Regions from separate parts of the Solibacillus kalamii genome, predicted to be linked through region 2. Evidence: riboswitches for the same ligand, from Rfam matches in the RefSeq annotation. Region 2 holds a riboswitch; the other holds the start of a gene.

Region 1 (6,805 bases), on a different contig from region 2:
GTGGAGTGTCTGGGTATCGTCGATGTACTTCTTTGGCATACTCATAATCCTCTTGATTAAACACTACGATTTTTAGCGACATTTGCTGATTACCATTTCGAATTTTCAACTTCTCTAAAATATGAGACAGCATCAAAAAATCTGTGGTCATACCTGAGCTAGGTGGTTTTGGCGAAATTGTCAATTCATCGATATCGTATAGCCAATCCTGCCACTTACTTCCTTGCGTCTCTACCCCAATTTTTATATTATTTTTTTTCAAAATGGCAATCAGTGCACCTAAGTTGTAAAGAAGTGCTGGATTTCCTCCTGAAATTGTGACAAACGAAAACCTATTTCCACCAAGACGTTTTAACTCCATCCAAATATCCTCCGCCGTCATTTGCACGATTAAATGCTTGCCGCTTCCATCCCATGTAAATGACGAATCGCACCAAGAACAGGCATAATCACATCCAGCTGTGCGTACAAACATCGTCTTCTGACCTATTACCATACCCTCGCCTTGAATTGTAGGACCGAAAATTTCGATTACAGGGACTTTACTCAACTTCCATCCATTCCCTTCTTGCTTCAGCATAGCTCGTAGGCGTTTCATATAGCTTAATAAACTCTACACGTGCACCATCATAACGTTGCTCCTTTTGCAAAGCTTCATGTAACTTTTCATAAATCCAAACAACAATATTTTCAGCTGTTGTATTCATCGGTGGTAGCGTTTCATTGATATAATGATGGTCCAAATATGTTTCGATTTGCTTCCACATTTCCTTAATATCCCCAAAGTCAATCATCAATCCTCGATCGTCCGTATAACCGCTTAAGCCTAAAATCACACGATACGTATGTCCATGTAGATTTTTACACTTTCCCTCATAGTTATGTAAATGATGCGCGGCGTCAAACGTAAACTCTTTACTCACAAGCACACGTTTTGCATGATACTTTAATTGACTTCTTTTAATATCTACATCCATTTTTTGTAGCTTATCGACAATTCTAAAATCTGGCATACGTTAAAATCTCCTCCAGCATATAAATATAAAAACTCCCTCGTAAAATGTTTCCGACACTTTCCAAGAGAGGTTGCTACGAATCGTTCTATTAAAACATATGATTAAAACATAAAAAGCCATGTCCTATATGGACATGGCGAATTGTCATGTTTCCATAGTTTTTTATAGAGGGTATTAGCTATGAACCTCTCCCGTTTTACTTCGGGCGTTATTGTATAAGATTATAATATATAAGTTTCCAGAAGATTTCAAATGTAATTCCAATAAAACCGCACTTACTTATGATAAGGTTCACCCTTAATTATTCTAAAACTGCGGTAAATCTGTTCTACTAGCACAAGTTTCATCAACTGGTGAGGCAGCGTCATTTTTCCGAAGCATAGTTTTTCATCCGCGCGCTTAAGTACATCCGTATGCAACCCTAATGACCCGCCTATAACAAACGCAACTTTGCTTTTCCCGTAAGTCATCAGCGCCTCTAAATCTGCCGCCATTTCTTCGCTCGTTTTCATTTTACCGTCGAGTGCCAAAGCGATGACATATGTACCATCATTAATTTTCGCAAGGATACGGTCACCTTCTTTTCGTTTGACGATTTCCATATCGGCATCGCTTAACTGTTCAGGTGCTTTTTCATCCGGGACTTCTACTAAATCGATTTTTGCATAGCCGCCTAATCGCTTCACATATTCCTCGATGCCCATTTTTAAATACTTTTCTTTTAATTTACCAACCGAGATGATAGTAATATTCACAACTTATCCACCTTTACGTTCCATTTACAAACAAGTTATCCACAAAAGTTATGCACATATCCACAAATAAAAACTATATATTGTGTAAAGTTATTTACTTGATACAACATATGTTGCTGACTGTTCACAGTAAGAACAAGTTGTTGATAACTTTTCCTCTTCCGATAAAAAATCCATCATAGGGAATTGTTCCGTTTCTGCCACGTGCATATCTAACGCATGATCTATATGGGTTTCACAGCTGTATGTCTTCATTTTTAAACCTTCTTTCTTTTCTGAAATTTCCACAAACTTATTCACAATTTTTGAAATGTTATCCACAACCCATTGTAACAGACAAAAAACGAGTAGAAAAGACAAGCCTTTTTCTTCTCTACCCGTTGTGTACAATTTCACTCTTTAATTAAGTTATCCACATTTACAATTGTGCATTTTCCACTAACTCTAAATTAGCTTCTACTATTTTACCGTTACGATATACTTTAATTTTTAGTGTATCGCCAATGGATTTTTCATTATATAGATGTTTGCGAAGCTCAATTGCATTTTCAATTTTTTCGCCATCCATCTCCACAATGACATCGTACTGTTGCAAACCAGCTTTATCAGCAGCTGAACCTCGTACAACTTGAGAAATGACAACGCCATTTGTTACTTCTTCAGGCAATTTTAATGTTTGCTGTTGATAATAAGCCGGTACTTCCGTTAAATCGACTAAGGAAATTCCCATTGTTGGGCGTTGTACTTCACCATGCTTTTCGAGTTGTTCAATAATTGGAATTGCTGAATTGATCGGAATTGCAAATCCTAAGCCCTCAACTGAAGACTGGGCAATTTTCATCGAATTTATACCGATTAATTCTCCTGCAATATTCACTAAAGCGCCACCAGAGTTCCCTGAATTGATCGCTGCATCAGTCTGTAATACTTCTGTTGACCAGTCTTCCGCACCATCTTCATTTAAATCGACTGGTACAGACCGATCTTTCCCTGAAATTACACCTGTTGTTACCGAACCATAAAAATCTAATCCTAATGGATTTCCGATGGCAATTACCGTTTCACCTTGTTTTAATACATCCGAATCTCCGAAGTTAGCTACTGTTTCAATTCCTTCACTTGGTATTGAAAGTATTGCTAAGTCTGTCCAAATATCAGAACCAATAAGCTCTGCTTTTACTTTCTCACCATCGTCTAAAGTTACTTCAATTTGTTCTGCACCATCCACAACATGGTGATTTGTAACGATAAAGGCAAAGTTCCCTTCTTTTTTATATACAACGCCTGAACCGCTACCTACCGCTTGAGCTTCTCCCGTACTTTGGTTCCAGAAGTTCGGTGCTACATTTTGAATATTTGTAATCCCAACAACGGCACTCGATACTTTTTCGACCGCATTTGTTACATCTGTTGTCACCTCTGTTGCAGTTTGACTAATTGTTGAGTTGGGGGAGTCATTTGTAACCGAGTTCACTTCATTACCACCTGGTAACTGGTTTGCCAATGAGGGAAGCAGGAGCCATAATAATAAAGCACCAACGACAACACCGCTCAAGCCAGATAAAAAGTACCCGCCTTTACTGCCGCCTTTTTTTTCTTTTCTATTCTGCCGCTGTTTTTTTTCTTCTTCTTCTCTTTTTAAACGAGCCTCAAGCTCTGCAATACGATCATTTTGGGTTTCTTTCTTATCGTCTTCAGGATAGTATCCCATATCGCTCATCCTTCCTTATTTCTTCTTACTGATAGCATACACACTTAACATTAAAATTAGATGAAAATCTCATAAAACCTAATTAAAAATTGTCAATAAAATTAAAAAGGTATGCTAAAAGTAGAAACTTTTAACACACCTATCTTTTACCCATATTTACTTCAATTATGCCTTGCTGAAATTAAACTGTCACAAGCCTTGTCGGCTCATTTGCATCGGTATCATGCAGATGCAGATATTCCCCTGCCATAATGCCGCAAGACTGCAATGTCTGTTCTACGCTCATCCGCGCCAGATCTTTCATATTGTTGTCTTTACTTAAATGCGCCAAATAAATTTGTGTCGGTTTTTCAGCTACAACATCTGCCATTGCCACTGCAGCATCTTCGTTCGAAACATGTCCTACATCGGATAATATACGGCGTTTAATACTCCAAGGGTATTTGCCCATTTGAAGCATACTCACATCATGATTACTTTCAAATACATAGGCATCTGCCGCTGAGATATATCCTTTCATCCGGTCGCTGACATAGCCTGTATCTGTAATGACAACAAGCTTTCGTCCGTTTTCATAGAATGTATAGAACATCGGTTCAGCAGCATCGTGAGACACGGCAAATGATTGAATATCCAGTCCTCCAAATGTTTTTACTGTTTCCATATCAAAATCGAAACATAAATCTGTCGGAATTGTTCCTACGAGCCCATCCATTGCTGTCCATGTTTTTGCATTTGCAAATACAGGAATATTATATTTACGTGCAATGACACCGAGCCCTTTAATATGATCACTATGCTCATGTGTTACTAAAATACCTGATAAATTTTTCATATCACGATCTATATTAGCAAACAGTTGCTCCATTTTCTTTCCGCTTAAGCCTGCATCAATCAAAAATGAATGTTCATCATTTTCTACGTAGACTGCGTTTCCTGTACTGCCACTTGCTAAAACGCTAAATCGCATTGTTAAAACTCCCTACTATTCCAAATCCTCTGTCTGCTCGACAATTTCGGATAAATCATTTTGGATCTCTACAATTCGTCCCTGTACCGCATTCACAAAATGTATTTCTTCCTTGTCATCAGCCAGCTTCACCCGTACTTCCCATGTCGGTGCAAATACTTGTGTTTGCGTTAATTGAACAATTGTAGAGTAGCCTAGATTCATTTCCGTAATCTGAGAATCTGGTTTTAATAAATTCTTTCCATATAAAATCTGCAATACTTGTCTTGCAGTTAATAGATTCTGTTCTTTATCTAATTTTTTATGCTCTTCCAGCATTGTTTGCTCATAGGAAACAATGCGGTTGTTATCATCCCAATAAAGTTTTACATAACCACGCACATTATAATACAATGTTACATCGTTTACCTTCTGGAAAAATGTCGCTTCTTTTTTCTCTTCATCAATATTCCAAAGCACATAGGAATCACCTTCATATACATTGTTGTGGACAAAATCAGTATATGAATCTCGGGTATCGCTTTTCTGAAGTTTCACAGGCTTGTCCATCGTCACAACCAGCTTATTGTTATTTTCAATCGTTGCACTTTGATTCGGAAAGTATGGCACTTCAGATGGAGAGAAATTTTTAATTTGTCCGGAATAATATGCCGCACTTTCCTTATTGTTCGGAAGGGCAATATACGTTATATTATCTTCCTTCAAACGGGCTTCGATTTCCACCGTTTCCCCTAAAACTTCTATTTTCTCTCCTTCTTTATAGCTCTCTAAATACTGCGTATATAAAAAGATATTCAATACTAGAAAAACCCATATAAAAATAGTTTTCGTTCTACTCCAATCCAAATTCATCACCCCCTATTTCCTGGGGTGAAAGGCGTGTCCATTCATTGTTTGTAACGGCAAACCAACGTGGCTCCAATACGATTATATCCGTATCTTCCTCAGATTTTTCCTGCGTTAACTCGTACCCAACAACGATTTCCTCTGTTTCTTTAAATAAGTTATTATCATTTTTACGCAGTGATTCAATTATTTGTTCTCCTGATTCGAGCTCTCTCGGTACTCTTTGGAAAACTGACCCTATTGAATAATAAGGACGGCGGTAACGGAAAATACGGTTTTCCCCCCATGTAGTTACTAGACGCGTTATCGTAACATCACTGTATACAGGAAGCCCCTGTACAAATAGCTGATACTCTGTACTATGCCTTCCAATGTTCATAGAGGACAAGCGGTAATCCATTGAAAACCCACCATGATCATTTATATAATTAAAGCTATCTATTAATAATCTTGCGGGAGGAATCGGTGCAATACTTTCTGCAGTCGGGTATACATAATTTATAATACGATTTTGGCTATCAACTGTCATTAACGATGTCCCATCAGTAAAGCGTTCGGATTGAGAACTTTCAATATTCCGTTGTACGATTTTTAAATCGGTGAACAGAATCTTTTTAAATAGATCAGGTTTAATCTCTTCAGCTAAATATCTGTACCTTGCTGACTGTATAGGATCTTTGGCTACATATAAAGAACGTAAAGCATCCCGTTCAACTTCAACATATTGGCTATAATCATTTGCCGGTTCAATTACCTTCTCCATGAAATAATCCTTATCCGGTACGCTTGCATACGCTCTATAATATAAACGTTTTTCTGTGTTTAGGAAGAGCAACTGTATCTGATCGCTATTTTCAACATTTGACCAGTCTATAATAAGACGTGTAAAGCTTGCATCCGGTATTTCATTTTCATTATATGACAATAGATTAGAGAAAACGCGCAAAGGAATTTCTTCATTATAAAACATTGTTATACGATTATTCGTACGCACCATTTCATTCATTTTACTGTCTGAAAGGTCATTTTTAATTAATTCCATCTCGTAAACTTGCCATGAACGTAAGTGTTTATATAAACCTTTTAAAGGTGTTGAAGAGACTGTCCCGTAAAATTGGTCATTTTGGCGATACAACAATCTGTACGGTTTTATTACTTCCTGTAAATCCTTAGGTTTGCCGACAAGTACTTCCTCAATCTGGGTCTCCTTTATCGTTTCATATTCCGGTTTGTAATTCCAAATAAGAAGTGTGAACACAATGCTGAGTAAAACGAGGAATGCTAATAAAAGAGATTTTATCTGTTCAACATATTTCATTCCCAATCCCCCGCTTCATCCAATTCATATGGCAATGTGAAGAATATCGTAGTACCCTGGCCTTCCTCACTTTCTGCCCAAATTTTCCCGCCGTGTGCTTCAATCATTTCACGAGCAATTGCAAGACCTAAACCTGTTCCACCCATCGACCTTGCTCTTGCTCGGTCTACACGATAAAAACGATCGAAA
Region 2 (6,805 bases):
AATGCCTGGCGTTCCCCACCCGATAATAGCCCGACTTTAGCCGATAAACGGTTTTCCAAATTCAAATGCAGCTTTTCCAATGACGTTTTGAAAAACTCTCGACGCTTTTTATCAACGCCAAAACGCAATGAACGCTTCGTGTTGCGCGAGTAGGCGATCGCCAAGTTTTCTTCAATTGTCATCGTTGGTGCTGTCCCTGCCATTGGATCTTGGAAAACACGGCCGATATGGACAGCACGCTTATACTCCGGCAAACGGGTTAAATTATTGCCGTTAATTTCGACAGAGCCAAAGTCGGGTGTTAACGCTCCGGAAATCATATTCATCATTGTCGATTTACCGGCACCGTTACTTCCGATAATTGTAACGAAGTCACCAGGTGCCAAATGCAAGTTAATATTGTCCAGCGCAATTTTCTCATCGGGTGTTCCTTCGTTAAACACTTTATTAATGCCATCTAATTTAAGCAAGGCTCTTCCCCCCCTGCTCAATATCTACTTCTGCCTGCTGTAATGCGAGACGTTCTTCCAAACGTTTTGCTTTTCTCTTTTTCTCTTTATATTTCCCTACGATTTGCGGGATTACTAGCGCTAGAATAACGATAACCGCCGTAATTAATTTCATATCACCTGAGTCAAGCCATTTCACACGTAAAGCCAATGCGTAAATCATTCGGTAAATTATTGCCCCGGCAATAACTGCAAATGTGACACGAACAATCGACTTTGTTCCGAAAATCGCTTCACCGATAATTACAGACGCCAATCCGACAACGATCATACCAATTCCCAGTCCGACATCGGCAAACTTTGTATATTGGGCAATCAAGGCACCCGATAATGCCACCATACCATTTGAAATTCCCAGCCCTAAAATGACCAGTGAATCGGTATTTGCCGAAAAGCTGCGAATCATTCGTTTATTGTCACCTGTTGCACGGATTGCCAGACCGATTTCCGTTTTTAAGAACCAGTCTACTACTAGTTTAATAACCGCCGTGACAACAACCATTAAAATTAAAATTCCCCAAGTTGTTGGAACAGAAGCTAAGCCCATTGATTTCAATAGGTTTGTAATCGCGGAATCAATACCTAAATTCGACCAGAAAGCTCCGAACGTCGAAAAAACTGTTTCCGAATTTAATAATGGAATATTTGGTCGTGTTACACCGGTATCTGAGCTTAACCCCATAATTCGAAGATTGATCGAATAGAGGGCAATCATCATTAAAATCCCTGCAAGCAGTGGATTAATTTTCCCTTTAGTGTGTAAAATTCCTGTCATGCATCCAGCAATAAATCCAGCAACTGTTGCAACCAATGTGGCAAGCAACGGATTATAGCCAAGTACGATCATCATCGCTGCCGTACCTGCACCCGTTACAAAGCTTCCATCAACCGTTAAATCCGGAAAATCCAGCACGCGGAATGTTAAATAAACCCCAAGCGCCATAATTGCATAGATGATCCCTTGCTCCACTGACCCAAACATAGCTGTAAACATCTCGAATCATCTCCTGACTTTTTTAAAAGTTTTAAGCAAATCAGCCCAAACATTTATACCTGTTTAGGCTGACTTGCTTTTTTTGATAAAGTGAATTATTGTACTTCGGCTTCCCATTCAGGCTTAATTTCCAAGCCTAGGTTTTCTGCTGTTGCTTTATTGATTACTAATTTTAAGTTTGCCGGGTAAGCAGCTGGAACTTCTGAAGGTGATTTGCCTTCTAATAAAATTTGTGCCGCCATTTGCCCTGCTTCATAGCCGATATCGTAGTATTCGAAACCGTATGCTGCTAAACCGCCTCGCTCTACTGAATCAAGCTCACCAACAACTAGCGGTAATTTGTTTGCATCTGCTACTTCGATTACAGATTCAAGTGCCGATACAACAGTATTATCTGTAATAATATAAAATGCATCTACTTTTCCTACTAATGATTCTGCTGCCTGGCGTACTTCAGATGAAGCAGATACCGCTGCTTCCACAATCGTTACGCCTTCTTTTGCTGCAATTTCTTTTACTGCCGCAATTTGTGCAACTGAGTTTTGCTCACCAGCGTTAAATACCATCCCTACATTTTTTGCCCCTAATTCTTTTAGGAAAGCAACTGTTTTCGGCATTGTTTCCGGATGTAAATCAATCGTACCTGTTACGTTAGCACCAGGTGTTGCCATTGACTCGATCAATTCTGCACCTACTGCATCCGTTACCGATGTGAAGATAACCGGAATATCGGAAGTTGCGCTTTTTGCCGCCTGTGCTGAAGGTGTTGAGTTCGCGAAAATCAGATCTACATTATCCCCGACTAACTGCTGGGCGATTGTCATGTTCGCACTGTTATCGTTGTTTGCTGATTTATCTACGTATTCTGCTTTAATACCTGCATCTTCAATTGCTTTTTTAAACCCTTCTTTTGCTGCATCTAATGATGGATGCTCAACAATTTGTGTTGTCCCGATTTTAAATGTTTTTTCACTATCTGCATTAGCTGTATCTACAGCCTCGCCATTTGTTGTCTCATTCGAAGATGTCTCGCTCTCTTCCGCGCCACAAGCAGCTAATAATAAAAGAAGCCCGAATAATAAAAAGGACAGCTTCATTAAGTTTTTTCTCATCTTATTTCCCCCTAGTTTACTTTATCGGTTTAAAGCGCCGAACTTCATTTGGATGAAGTGTGTTGGAATAATATTACCGCGTCATATTTAGATAGTCAATAACATTTAGAATATTCTGAATTTATTCTAGGTAATGCGCCTTATTTTAAAATTTACTTGCTACACTTCAAACCGCTATGCGGCGGGGTTTGTTGAACTTTTTACTCTTTGTAAATTTTTTGAACAATTATTGAAAAAAAAGACCTATAAATCTTTACTTTTATTTTCAATATTGCTATGATTGCAGTTGCTTTGCGTGGTTCGTAACCATCCCACGTTAAAAAACTAGGAGGAATTTCATATGAAAGTAAAGTTTATTGCAGCGAGTGCCATTATTGCAGCATTGTATATTGCTGTCACAATGCTTGTTGCACCAATTAGCTTTGGGCAAGTACAGTTCCGTATTGCCGAAATTTTTAACCATTTAGTCGCTTTTAACCCGCGCTATATGTTAGGTGTTGTTTTAGGTGTATTTATTTCCAATTTCCTGCTGTCTTCAATCGGTCCAATTGACTTAATATTCGGTGTGGGACATACGATTATTACACTGGGAATTTTCATATTCATTTGTAAGTTTGTGAAAAATATTTGGGCTCGTCTGATCATTAATACAACGCTATTTACGTTTACAATGTTTATCATTGCAGCACAGCTGAATATTGTACTCGGCTTCCCGTTCTGGGAAACTTGGCTGTTTGTAGCATTTGGCGAATTTGTTGTATTGGCGGTTGGAGCACCGATTATGTACACTTTAAATAAACGATTGAATTTCAAAAAATTAATTTAATATCGATTGTTTCACCAGCTGTCTTTTAAACGCCAGCTGGTTTTTTTATTTAGCGAAAACATTTTAGAATTGTTTGACATTTCGTTTTTCAGTGTTAGAATAAAGCATATTAAATTATTATTTACGGTAGCAGGTTGCGGGAGCGCGACCACCGTTTTCGTTTAGTTGAGCTTAGTTGAGTAAATTGTTGAATAAGAAAAGTAGCATTTATTGTTTTGTCCAGAGAGCGTATGGATGGTGAAAATACGTCAAAAGGTAAATGTGAATGGGCCTTATGAAAGCTGCTGGCGCTAGTCGGTGGACGGTACCCTGCCGTTATCAGGTTTAAGTGGAGGCATGGCTTTTTTGGCATGCTTCAAACGAGGTGGCAACGCGGTGCAGATCGTCCTCAGCAAAAGTTAATTCTTTTGCTGAGGGCGATTTTTTTTTATTCAGCAAACTATAATTACAAGATTGCTAAATAATCCGAATCGTAAAGGCGTAGTTTATTTCAAAAAAGGAGTGTTTCAAATGGTAGTTCAGCAACATTTTCGTACATCAATGAAAAAAGTAAATGGGGATTTACTGACACCGATTTCTATTTTCCAGCGATTGCAAGGTGAACGGAAGTTTTTATTGGAAAGTTCCTCTAAATATGATGGTAATGGACGCTATTCGTTCATCGGGGTCAATCCCCGCAAAACATATATCGGGACAGATGATAAGCTCTTAGATCATACGCATCATTCAAAAAAAGCCTACACATATGAAGGCGAACTGATCCAACTCTTAAAACAAGCGATGCCGCGTATCTCGTCACATACGGAATATCCGTTTACAGGTGGCGGGATTGGCTATATTCATGCATTGCAAAAGCCATTGCCTGAACTGCAGTTTCACGTTTACGATACACTCGTTATTTTTGATCATTTAACAGATGAAATCGCTGTTTTCCATACAAATATTGAAGCAGAGCAAGTAGAGCCAAACATTAATCAATTGATTGAACAGCTGTTTACAACACCAACACCTGAACAGTCAGCCTACACATTGCAACATGTCGAAAAAGATGAAAATGAACGTTATCGCGCACAATTTACAGGTGACGCCCTTTCTCTTTATCGAAAAATGCGCATTGAGCACGCTGCACCATATATGTACTATGTCGAATTTGATGATTGCACAGTAATCGGTACGTCACAATCAAACTACATGCAAGTAAAAGACGGAAATATTTCCGTTACGAATGATGCACCGTCAATTGAACGCTATAGTACGGAAAATTCAGTGCAACAACTTGCCAATGTTACAACAGGTACGTTAAGCCCTACCCTTCATGCAATCGATGTCGTGAAAGGGCTATTACCAGCACAAGGCTTGATCGGCTATATCGGCTTTAATGGGCAAGTCGATTTCACAACACCTGAACAGACGATAATAATTCAAGGAAATGTCGCTCAGCTTCATTCGAAAGCAGATGAAGAAGTGCCATTCCACTCTTTACTGAAAGGATGATGAACATGTCTTTACTTCCATACATTGAACAGATTGAGCGAAAAGAGCACTTAGTTTTTGAGGAAATGCAGCAGGCGGCACAGCTTATTTTTAATGAGCAAACACCGAAAGAACAGATCGCCTCTTTTTTAACAGCCATGAGTGCAAAAGGTGAAACAGCACACGAAGTTGCAGGTTTAGCTTCTGTAATGAAATCACATGCCGTGGCCGTCGACGTACCAGAAGGCATTTATATCGATAATTGTGGCACAGGTGGCGACGGACTTCAAAGCTTCAATATTAGTACGACTTCCGCTTTTGTATTGGCAGGTGGAGGCATTTCGGTAGCGAAGCACGGCAATAGAAAAGTATCAAGTGCTTCAGGAAGTTCGGATGTGTTAGAGGCACTTGGCATTACGCTATTGCCGAATATCGAGCAAACATCCGAATTACTCAAACAACATGGTATCGCCTTTTTACATGCACCGAATATGCATCCAAAATTAAAACGGATCGGTGAAGTGCGACAGGCAATCGGAAAGCCAACGATTTTCAATTTAGTCGGCCCCCTGACAAACCCTGTTCCATTAAAAACACAGTTTGTCGGCATTAACCGACCGAACTTCACGATGGATTATGCGGAAGTGCTCCATATGCTTGGACGTGAGCGTGCAATCGTCGTATCTGGTGCACAAGGAATGGATGAAGCTTCACTGGATGGTGAAAATACTTTTGTGCTGTTAGACCGCGGGGATATGATTCCATTTAAACTGCGCGCTGAAGATGTGGGCTTAGCCGCACAGCCACTTTCTGCCATACGCGGCGGCACTCCTGCAGAAAATGCGGACATTATGCGTGATTTATTAAAAGGAAAACAAAGCGTGTATTTCGATACGGTTCTCTTAAATGCCGGCATTGGCTTCTTTGCATATGGGCTTGCCGCGACGATGAAGGAAGGAATCGATATGGCGAAGGACAGCATTTTGTCCGGACGCGCTTATGAAAAGTTAGAAAATATCGTTGCTTACAGCGAAAAACAGTTGCAGGAGGAACCCGTAAAATGACGATTTTAGACCGTATTATTGACCAAAAAAAGACTGAGCTGCCACAATTGCTTTCGACAAAGCCTGTGTTTTTATCAATTGATAAGGCCCGACCTTCTTTATATGAAACATTGATGTCAGCCAATTCATTGCAAGTAATTTCGGAAATGAAGCGTGCCTCCCCTTCCAAAGGTGATATTGCGACAGAAGTCGACCCTGTTGAGCAAGCTTTACAATATGAAGAAGCAGGTGCTGCCTGTATTTCCGTATTGACAGAGCGCGCATTTTTTAAAGGAAGCTATGGGGATTTAAATGCAGTTGCGAATGCTGTGAACATCCCGGTTTTATGTAAAGACTTCATCATTCATGAAGTGCAGATCGACTATGCAAAAGCTGCCGGCGCATCGGTTGTACTGTTGATTGTCGCAGCATTAACAGACGTTCAGCTGAAATCCCTACACGCCTATGCAACAGAAAAACAGCTTGAAGTGCTCGTTGAAGTACATGATGCCGAGGAATTAAAGCGTGCCCTTGCCATTGGGGCAAACATCATCGGGGTAAATAACCGGAATCTGAAAACATTCGATGTTTCACTTTCAGCAACACTTGAAATTGCGCAGCTTCTTCCCCCATCACCGATTGCCTTTATTAGTGAAAGCGGCATTTCAGGTCCGGAAGATGCACAGTTTGTGGCGAATGCTGGCGCAAAAGGAATATTAGTCGGAGAGGCATTAATGCGCAGCGGAAACGTCAAAAAATCACTTAAAGCCCTACAAATCGACATAACAGCAAAGGTTGGCGAAAATCGATGACAAAAGTAAAAATTTGCGGATTAAAAGAAATCGAAC

Evidence for each region. A riboswitch is a leader RNA that binds a small molecule or an ion and turns the genes downstream of it on or off. The one in region 2 is predicted to bind preQ1.
Region 1: it holds a riboswitch for preQ1, as region 2 does, so the genes downstream of both, queD (6-carboxytetrahydropterin synthase QueD) here and CBM15_RS03255 (QueT transporter family protein) in region 2, are expected to answer to the same signal.

What each region holds. Positions count from the first base shown of each region.
Region 1 is NZ_NHNT01000009.1:117,218-124,022, forward strand. Features, by position in the region: gene queE (7-carboxy-7-deazaguanine synthase QueE) at 1-550, opposite strand, end outside; gene queD (6-carboxytetrahydropterin synthase QueD) at 543-1,013, opposite strand; PreQ1 riboswitch class I at 1,165-1,211, opposite strand; gene rlmH (23S rRNA (pseudouridine(1915)-N(3))-methyltransferase RlmH) at 1,292-1,771, opposite strand; gene CBM15_RS13440 (CxxH/CxxC protein) at 1,862-2,026, opposite strand; gene CBM15_RS13445 (S1C family serine protease) at 2,190-3,482, opposite strand; gene CBM15_RS13450 (MBL fold metallo-hydrolase) at 3,664-4,452, opposite strand; gene CBM15_RS13455 (two-component system regulatory protein YycI) at 4,468-5,304, opposite strand; gene CBM15_RS13460 (YycH family regulatory protein) at 5,285-6,616, opposite strand; gene walK (cell wall metabolism sensor histidine kinase WalK) at 6,613-6,805, opposite strand, start outside.
Region 2 is NZ_NHNT01000001.1:693,848-700,652, forward strand. Features, by position in the region: gene CBM15_RS03240 (ABC transporter ATP-binding protein) at 1-470, opposite strand, end outside; gene CBM15_RS03245 (ABC transporter permease) at 463-1,503, opposite strand; gene CBM15_RS03250 (ABC transporter substrate-binding protein) at 1,599-2,615, opposite strand; PreQ1 riboswitch class I at 2,905-2,949, shown strand; gene CBM15_RS03255 (QueT transporter family protein) at 2,956-3,441, shown strand; T-box leader at 3,620-3,834, shown strand; gene CBM15_RS03260 (metal ABC transporter ATP-binding protein) at 3,952-4,935, shown strand; gene trpD (anthranilate phosphoribosyltransferase) at 4,941-5,978, shown strand; gene trpC (indole-3-glycerol phosphate synthase TrpC) at 5,975-6,769, shown strand; gene CBM15_RS03275 (phosphoribosylanthranilate isomerase) at 6,766-6,805, shown strand, end outside.